Regions from separate parts of the Mucilaginibacter sp. GW821-FHT07G05 genome, predicted to be linked through region 1. Evidence: riboswitches for the same ligand, from Rfam matches in the RefSeq annotation. Region 1 holds a riboswitch; each other region holds the start of a gene.
What was found. Region 1 has a riboswitch for S-adenosylmethionine ahead of metH (methionine synthase). Riboswitches for the same ligand answer to the same signal wherever they lie in the genome.

Region 1 (3,200 bases):
CATCAAGGTACTCTATGATACCTTTTACCAGCGCGTGCGACAAGCGTTTCTCTACCGGATCTTTACGCCATTCTTCATCACGAACAATCTCCTTGCCTTTACTCTTAATGGTATCGGCATATTCTACCAGTCGCTCGGTAGCATCCTGGCGGCGGTTAAGCAATACATCCTCCACCAGTATCAAAAGGTCTTTCGGAATTTCTTCGTATACCTCAAGCATCCCCGCGTTTACAATACCCATATCCAAACCGGCATTAATGGCATGGTACAGGAACGCCGAGTGCATAGCTTCGCGCACCACGTTATTACCACGGAACGAGAACGAAATGTTACTCACTCCACCGCTTACTTTGGCATAAGGCAGGTTCTGCTTTATCCAGCGGGTGGCTTCAATAAAATCTACCGCGTAGTTATTATGTTCTTCGAGGCCGGTGGCTACGGTAAGTATGTTTGGGTCGAAGATGATATCCTGCGGGGGAAAACCAACTTCGTTTACCAGTATATTATATGAGCGCTGGCAAATCTCTTTACGGCGTTCCAGCGAATCGGCCTGGCCGGTTTCGTCAAACGCCATCACTACGGCTGCGGCGCCATAGCTTTGTATCTTGCGTGCGTATTCTATAAATTTCTCTTCACCCTCTTTAAGCGAGATGGAGTTAACGATGCCCTTGCCTTGCAGGCATTTCAACCCGGCTTCCAATACCGTCCACTTTGATGAATCTACCATGATAGGCAGTTTGGAAATATCCGGTTCGGAGGCTACAAGATTCAGGAATTTCACCATCACCGCTTCCGAATCGATCATACCCTCATCCATGTTGATATCGATCACCTGCGCGCCGCCTTCTACCTGCTGACGGGCAACTGTTAGCGCTGCCTCGTAATCTTCGGCAAGTATCAGTTTGGAGAATTTGGGTGAACCGGTGATGTTGGTACGCTCGCCAACGTTAACAAAGTTGGTTTCGGGCGTAAGCGTAACTGCTTCCAGTCCGCTAAGGCGCAAAAATGGTTTTATTTCGGGGATCTTGCGCGGTGGGAATTTTGCTGCTTTATCGGCAATACACTTGATATGCTCGGGCGTGGTGCCACAACAACCACCCACAATATTTACTATGCCGGCTTTTATAAAATCGTCAACCTGGTGCGCGGTTTCGTGCGGGGTTTCATCATAAGCCCCAAACTCGTTAGGCAAACCCGCGTTAGGGTAGGCCGATATGTATACTTCTGCCTTTTCAGATAGCTCTTCCAAATAAGGCCTCATCTCCCTGGCACCCAAAGCACAGTTTAACCCTACCGACAGCAGGTTAGCATGGCGGATAGAGTTCCAGAACGCCTCCACCGTTTGCCCCGAAAGCGTGCGCCCGGAAGCATCAGTAATAGTACCCGATATCATGATAGGCAAATGCTTGCCGCTTTCTTCGGCATAGCGTTGTATGGCAAATAATGCCGCCTTGGCATTCAGGGTATCAAATATGGTTTCAACCAACAGCAAATCCGATCCGCCGTCCACCAGTCCGCGCACCTGCGCGTAATAAGCATCGGCAAGGTCATCAAATGATACCGCGCGGTAACCAGGGTCGTTCACATCCGGTGATATAGAAGCCGTACGGTTAGTAGGACCAACCGCACCGGCAACAAAGCGCGGTTTTTCGGGTGTTTTTATATTATATTCGTCAACCACCTCACGGGCAATGCGGGCACCCTCATAGCTCAGCTCATAGTCGAGTTCTTCCATGTGGTAATCGGCCAGTGAAATACGTTGGGTACTGAAGGTATTGGTTTCGATGATATCTGCCCCGGCATCCAGATATTCGGCATGTATTGCCTTAATTACATCCGGACGGGTGATATTCAGCAAATCGTTATTGCCTTTCAAATCGGATATATGATCGCGGAAACGCTCACCACGAAAATCCTCCTCGGTGAGCTGGTACCGTTGTATCATGGTACCCATAGCCCCATCAATCACTAAAATGCGTTTCTGTAGTTCTTTTCTAATATCCATTTTGGTATCAAGTAGCGAGTATCAAGTAGCAAGACTTTATGAGTCCGCGTGATTAGCGCAGTGTGATCAACAGTAAAAACTACTTGATACCTGATACTAATTACTTGATACTATAACAGCTTATCTCGAAAAGTCGGGCGTGTGTATTTGACTTTCGCTTATCTTTCCTAACCGGTCCAGTTGACTTGTTAAGTAGAATGTAGCACCTTGTAAGTACAGGTTGCTAAGACATCGCAGGGTCTAATCCCTCCGTCTTTCTCCATAAGCAGCACAAAGGTGCATAATAAAGTTTTAATGTGCAATAGGCTTTTGGCTTATGTATATAAGCGAAATGCAATATTGTTGCAGGAAGGGTTTTTAACTCACCCCGCCTACGCTTCGCTGGGCGCCCCTCTCTTTCGCAAGCGAAAAAGAAGGTATAAGTATTACATATTCCGTAATATTCAAAATAAAACCCTCTTTGCGCAGCAGAGAGGGTGATCCAGCGAAGCGTGGATCGGGTGAGTCCACAAAAAAAGCCGCATTTTCATGCAGCTTTTCAATATTGTTAATCAATACTATTATCTTCTGTTGCCGCCGAATACACGCAGTAACATCAGGAACAGGTTGATAAAATCAAGGTACAGCGTTAACGCACCCATGATAGCTATCTTTTTGGTCGACTGATCGCCGTACTCTAAGCCTGCACCAATACGTTTTAATTTTTGTACGTCATAAGCGGTTAGGCCCACAAACACTGCAACACCTATATAGCTAATAATAACACTAAGGCCACTGCTTTTGATAAAGAAGTTAACCAATGATGCTACAACTATACCTATCAGGAACATAGTTAAAATTGAACCGAATTTAGTAAGATCTTGCTGGGTTGTATACCCTGCTATAGCCATAATACCAAACACTACCGATGCGGTAATGAAAGTTCCATAAATTAGACCACTCGCATAAACCGAAAAAATAGTACTAAGGCTTATACCCATCATAACCGCGAATGCCAGGAAGAAAACCGTTAGCATGCCAAATGAGAAACGGTTAAATGCCAGGCTCATTGTGAATATAAAAACAAGCGGGGAAAACATTGCAATGGTACCAAAACCCGTACCTCTGTTTGTAATTGGGTCTATCAATAAGTTTCTTAACGACTGATCATAAGCAAATGTCCATGCAAATGCCGCCGATATACCTAATGCCACAA
Region 2 (3,200 bases), on a different contig from region 1:
ATCAAATTGCTCAATAAATTATTTGTTGGGTTGCGGTGTTAAGCGCAAATAAGGTTTAACCTGGGTAAAACCTTTAGGAAATTTGGCCGGGATATCTTCCGTCTTAATTGCGGGTACCACCACCACGTCCTCGCCTTCTTTCCAGTCGGCAGGTGTGGCTACGCTGTAATTGGCGGTTAGCTGTAATGAATCTATCACCCGTAATATTTCCTGGAAATTTCTTCCTGTTGATGCCGGGTAAGTAATGATCAGTTTAATGGTTTTATCGGGCGCTATGATGAACAATGACCTTACCGTTGCGGTTAGCGATGCATTCGGGTGAATCATATCATAAACCTCGGCTATTTCGCGGTGCTCATCTGCTATGATCGGGAAGTTCACTTCCACATTCTGGGTTTCGTTAATGTCCTGTATCCAGCCTTTATGTGATTCTACTCCGTCAACACTCAGGGCAACTACCTTTACATCACGTTTATCAAACTCATCTTTCAATGATGCCGTGCGGCCAAGCTCGGTAGTACACACAGGTGTATAGTCCGCAGGGTGCGAGAATAGCACGCCCCAGCTGTCGCCTAAAAATTCGTAAAAATCTATTTCGCCTAATGATGTTTGCGCCGTAAAGTTGGGCGCTTTGTCTCCTAATCGTAAACTCATGGTGATTATGTATTTATGTTGTTATTTGTATCCTAATTAATTATGCTGCAACCGAATCATAAACCGCTGCTAACACGCTTACTGCATGGTCAATTTCGGCAGCGGTATTGTATTTACTGAACGAGAAACGAATGGTGTTCCTCGATGCATCGGCATTAATGGCCTGTAATACATGCGATGCCGAGCCGGTAGAGCAGGCGCTGCCGCCCGATACCGAGATGTTGTTTTGATCGAGATAAGCTAACAGATCGAAAGCGTTGGCGTTAACCGGCAAGCTCGCGCTTAGCACAGTGTAAAGACTTTTATCTGCAATGGCCGAATTACCATTGAAATATACATCGCCAACCTGTTCCTGTAGTTTATAGATCATCCTGTTTTTTAATGTTTGTATATATTTTTGATGCTCATCAATATCGCGGTAAGCTATTTCCAGCGCTTTTGCCAGGCCAATTATACCGTGAATATTCTCGGTACCTGCCCTTAATTTGCGTTCCTGCGAGCCGCCGTGCAACAACCTCGAAAGTTGTACACCATCGCGACAGTAAAGAAACCCTACCCCTTTTGGCCCATGAAACTTATGTGCCGAAGCTGCTAAAAAATGTGTTTTTAGTTTTGACAGATCGTGGCGGTAATGCCCGATGGTTTGAACCGTATCTGAATGAAAAATTGCTCCGTAGCTACAACAGACCTCGCCTATCAATTCGATATCGTTCAGGTTGCCAATTTCGTTATTGGCATGCATTACCGATACCAGCGAGCGTGTATTGTTTTGCAATAAGGTTTCGAGGTGATCGATATCAAGGTTACCCCTGCTATCTATATTGATGAAGCTTAATTTTATTTCGCCTTGTTTTTGCAGTTCTTCCAGCGTGTGCAGTACCGCATGGTGTTCAAAAGGCGTAGTGATAACGTGTTTTATTTGGTGAGAACGTACGCTTGATAGTATGGCCGTGTTATCGGCCTCGGTACCACCACTTGTAAAGATGATCTCGTTCGGCGACGCGTTCAGTAAACCTGCAATGGTTTGCCTTGCCTGCTCAATAGCACTTTTTACCTGCCTGCCATGCTCATGATGCGACGAAGGATTTCCGAAAAATTCGAGTAAGTAAGGGGTGATGGTGGTAAATACCTCGCTATCAAGTTGAGTGGTTGCGGCGTTATCAAGGTAAATTCTCATTTTGTTTCTCTTTTTATAAATCGTTAACAGTTATGTTTTTGTATCGACTTATCCGGAAAAGAGGCAAAAAAGAAAAGCTGCTGAGCGAGTCTTAAAATATTTGTCATCTTATCTTCCTCCTTTGTGGCGGAGCAGGAATTAGCACCTTTTACAAGCTCAAGAGCCGGTACAGGTTGCTAAGACGTCATAGGGCCTTTCCCTCTGTCTTTCTGGATAAGTATAATAAAGAACAATTATTATGATGCAAACATACACATTTAAACTACTATTCACATAGATTTTATAGTTTTTATTTGAAATAAATTATTTATCACTGATTTACAGCGAAATAAAAATGCGCCCGGTAGTTAAACCAGACGCATTTTTCTCTATTTAGGTTATTGAAAAGCTCAATTAGCAGATCACCTGCCCGCAAAATATTGCTCGCAAAGGCCGAATGACAGTGTCATCCCGTTGCCGCCAACACCGTTGATGATGGTTACACCCGGTTCCGGATCGGTGATAAATTCGGTTTCGCCGTTCATCATTTTTGGGTAGATGCCATGCCACGATTGCAGCAGTTTCCAGTCTTTAAAAGTAGCGAAGGTATGCAGGTAGTCGGTAATTAATTTGTTAATAAATTCCTTATCGAACGGATCGTGCACCAAACCATATTCGTGCGAGTCGCCTATAGTAAGTTCGCCGCCGCCATTTTGCGATACCATTACATGGATGCCCCATTTTAAATGTTCGGCATACTGTTCCTCATAACGCTGCTTAAGCGCAGGTAATGAAGCAGCTATCTGAAAACCTGGATAATGGATCATAGATAAACCACCGCAAAGCGACGGACCTATGCGCCAACCCTCGGGCTGGGTAACCAAACGCATCATTTGCAGTTTACATTTGCTGATATTGGTTTGCAGGAATAATTCGGGATACAGGGTTTCAAAATCGGCACCGCTGCATACAAATATTTCGTCGGCCTCCCAGGTACGTTTACCGGAGTAAACCTTTGGCGCTTCAATTTGGCTTATGGCCGTGTTCCAATGAAACTCAACACCGAATTTACCGGCAAGGTAAGCGGCCACCTGCCCTACCGCTACACGTGACTCAATGATCATTTCTTCGCCGCTCCATAAAGCGCCCTTTAAACCATCCGGGTTTACAGCCGGTGATCTTTTCAGTGCTTCGGCCGGTGTAAGTAAGGCGCAGTCGCGGTCATTTTTGTTGGCTTCCACATAGTCGGCAATTACCTGTAGCTCATCATCATGATAAGCCAAATGCAGCGAGCCAACTTCGTCATGCCAGATATCGGCTTCGGTACAAACCGTTTTCCAGATGCTGCGAGACAGCATGGCCCTTTCAAACATTGGCCCGGTGGCCTGCC
Region 3 (3,200 bases), on a different contig from region 1:
TGTCGGTATACTGATCTGTACCTATACGGAAGTTGGCAGACAGTCCGTCGATGATCTTATAGTTTAACTCCACATTACCCAAAAAGTGATTGCGGTGTTGTGCAACGGTATTTTCGTATGCTACAAAGTATGGGTTACTGTAATAGCTGTTGTTCCAGTTAAAAGTGCTGCCATCAGCATTGCGATAATTTCTTAACTGGTTAATATCAACCTGGCGGCCGAACCATGTAAATTGCAACATGGTACTTGTGGCACGCTTGCCATAAGCGCCGGGCAGGTTATCGGCATCATCCTTAATGTAGTTGGCCACCGCGTTAATGGTGAGTTTATCGTTTACACGATAGGTAGTATTGAGCGCGAAGGCGTTTTTACCTTGCGATGAGTTTGGCACTACACCTGTTTGGTGCAGGTTATTGTATGATACACGGTAGTCAAACTTTTCATCAGAACCGGTAACGGCCACACCATTGTTGTAGGTATAACCTGTGTTAAAGTAATCTCTAACATTGTTTGGGTGGGCAACAAAAGGCTCGGCTTTACCCTTCGAAAAGAATTGAGGGACTAAACGGCCATCCAATGCCGGGCCCCAGCTTTCATCCACACCATCGTTAATACCGGCACCTTTACCATCTACGTAGCTGAATTTGCCGTTAGAGCCTTGTCCGTAAGCATTCTGATAATCGGGCAAAGTAAGCAGGCTCGAAAAGCTGGTGTTTGAGTTAAGCGTAATGCCTAAACCTTTGCTATTCTTTCCCGATTTGGTTTTGATGAGGATAACACCATTTGCCGCACGTGAACCATATAATGCCGCCGCGTTAGGGCCTTTCAGCACGGTTAACGATTCGATGTCTTCTGAGTTTAAGTCGGACAGTACGTTGGCGAAATCCCTTGATCCGTTGGTGCCTTGATTTTGGGCATTATCCACAGGCACACCATCTACCACAAATAACGGCTGGTTGTTATTGGCAATAGAAGTTTCGCCGCGTATAATGATACGTGCCGAACCCATATCGCCCTGGCTGCTGGTAACGTTTACACCGGCAATTTTACCCGATAAGGCATTGATAATGTTAGTTTCTTTAGCCTCTGATATATCCTTTGATTTTAAACCCTGAACTGCGTAGCCCAATGATTTTTTCTCTTTAGATATGTTGAGCGCCGTTACTACCACCTCGTTAAGCGAATTGGCCTGTTCATCAAGCACAATTTGCAAGGTAGTTTCGGTTTCGCTTATCACAATTTCCTGTGTTTTGTAACCGATGTATGATACATTTATAATATCCTTCGGTTTGGCGGTAAGGGTAAATTTACCATCCACATTGGTTTGGGTACCGCTGGTGCTGCCTTTTATGGAGATGCTAACGCCGGGTAGGGGCAGGCCATCGGTTTTGGCGGTTACCGTACCGCTTATTTTTACCGATTGCGCATAAAGCGTTTGGGCAAAAAGAAGTGGCAAAAGCAGGGCCACTAATAATTTGTAAGTTTTTAACATGACAATTGTTTGTGAGTGTTTGTGTTTCCCCATTTGTATTGATGTTGCCGTAAAACAAGCGCATAGCAAAGCCCGTCCGCTTAAAAACAGTATCAATTTTAGGGTGTTAAATATTTATTGTTTGGCGTTATTCGCTGTGATAGCCTGTATATTAAGACTGATGCAAATAACCTGGCAGCCTGTTAGCTGCAACAACACATGACAGTCATGTGCGCGAAAATGCATGTGCTTAAGGCACCGTTAGATGTGGTTTTTAAGGTAGGTAAACTTAAGTGAGTACTTCGTTTTTTCATTTACTTATTTATTATATTAAAAGTGGGGAATATGCTTGTTATTATTAATTAATGCGTCGCACCCAATTATGGATGAACGGAAATAAAATTTTTAATTAATTATACAGATTGCCGGAGATAAGCTGAGATGCTTGCTTGTAGTGCAAACAGTTTGCAGAGTTAACATTATCTTTTCTGCCACGGGGCAGATAGGAATTAGCACCTTTATACCAATGGCGTACAGGTTGCTAAGACATCACAGGGCCTTTCCCTCCGTCTTTCTGGATAATTAAATGATGTATAAGAACGATTGACGCTGCAAATATATAATATATATTCTACTAAATCTATAGATATTATATTTTATTGTCAGATTATTGTCAGTTTGGGTTTATAGGGTGATTGTCGATACGATAATTGCTTGTTTGTATGGTATTTATTATAAACTTTAAAACCGCAGCGTTTGTAATTATATTTACGGTATGACAATAGAACAGGCTAATTATATCCTTGAATATTATAGCAAATTGTTACCACGCAAAGAAAATATGGAGTTACTTAGCCGAAGGTTTGCGTTGAATTTAAAGGATATGCCCGATTGCGAAATTCGTACGAAGCTTTATGTGCATAACAATTGGCTTACCGCCGATGCGGAAATACTGAACTATCTTGATCCTGAATATGTGCAATACCTGCTTGCAACCGCCGCCCGCATTTTAGAAAATCATCCGGCTGAGGTTGTCTTCAATTTATGCCCTCAATGTAACCAGCTTGCGCGCACACCTTATGCCCAACAGTGCAGGTATTGCAGTTATACCTGGCGCTAAATTTTAAGCGGATATTATCAAATTGATAATAGTGAGCCGGGGCTTAAAATTGTGGTGTAGAAAGCGTACCTTTGCAAAATTATTTTCGGGGGGAGATTGGGCTTAATATCAAGGCTTTCATCTTTTTACATAATAACATAAAACGAACGAAAGCATGAAAAAGATAGTAGACTACAGGAAATTATTGGGCGTTAACGAAGCCGCTGAACTACAGGAACTAAAATCGGTATACCGTGGTTTGATGAAAGCCTGGCACCCTGATAAATTTCAGGAAAGCGAAGAAAGCAAGTTAGCTGCCGAAGAAAAAAGTAAGACTATTATCGAAGCCTATCATTTTTTAGTGAGCATCGCTCCCGAAACCCGTGCCCAGTCTATCACCGAATATACCGCCACCACAACCGCATCGGCCATGGTTGATTTTGAATACAAATCACAAGTGCTTAAAGTTAGCTTTGCCGATGGTAACGAATACGAATATTTCGACGTGCCAAAAGCCATCTATGTAAAGCTCATCAACGCCGATTCACCCGGCCGTTTCGCCCGCAGGCATATCTTCAACAACTATGTTTACCGTAGTGTAAGCAAGCTGGTAGCATCAGCGTAGTTGGT

Region 2: another riboswitch for S-adenosylmethionine. It lies ahead of AC07NA_RS23405 (cysteine desulfurase family protein); the one in region 1 lies ahead of metH (methionine synthase).
Region 3: another riboswitch for S-adenosylmethionine. It lies ahead of AC07NA_RS06820 (SusC/RagA family TonB-linked outer membrane protein); the one in region 1 lies ahead of metH (methionine synthase).

What each region holds. Positions count from the first base shown of each region.
Region 1 is NZ_JBWKQC010000013.1:107,669-110,868, forward strand. Features, by position in the region: gene metH (methionine synthase) at 1-2,005, opposite strand, end outside; SAM riboswitch class I at 2,161-2,273, opposite strand; gene AC07NA_RS24425 (Bax inhibitor-1/YccA family protein) at 2,566-3,200, opposite strand, start outside.
Region 2 is NZ_JBWKQC010000012.1:42,530-45,729, reverse strand. Features, by position in the region: gene AC07NA_RS23410 (peroxiredoxin) at 19-654, opposite strand; gene AC07NA_RS23405 (cysteine desulfurase family protein) at 695-1,831, opposite strand; SAM riboswitch class I at 1,937-2,051, opposite strand; gene AC07NA_RS23400 (TIGR03364 family FAD-dependent oxidoreductase) at 2,233-3,200, opposite strand, start outside.
Region 3 is NZ_JBWKQC010000002.1:571,990-575,189, forward strand. Features, by position in the region: gene AC07NA_RS06820 (SusC/RagA family TonB-linked outer membrane protein) at 1-1,492, opposite strand, end outside; SAM riboswitch class I at 1,948-2,056, opposite strand; gene AC07NA_RS06825 (hypothetical protein) at 2,247-2,591, shown strand; gene AC07NA_RS06830 (KTSC domain-containing protein) at 2,746-3,195, shown strand.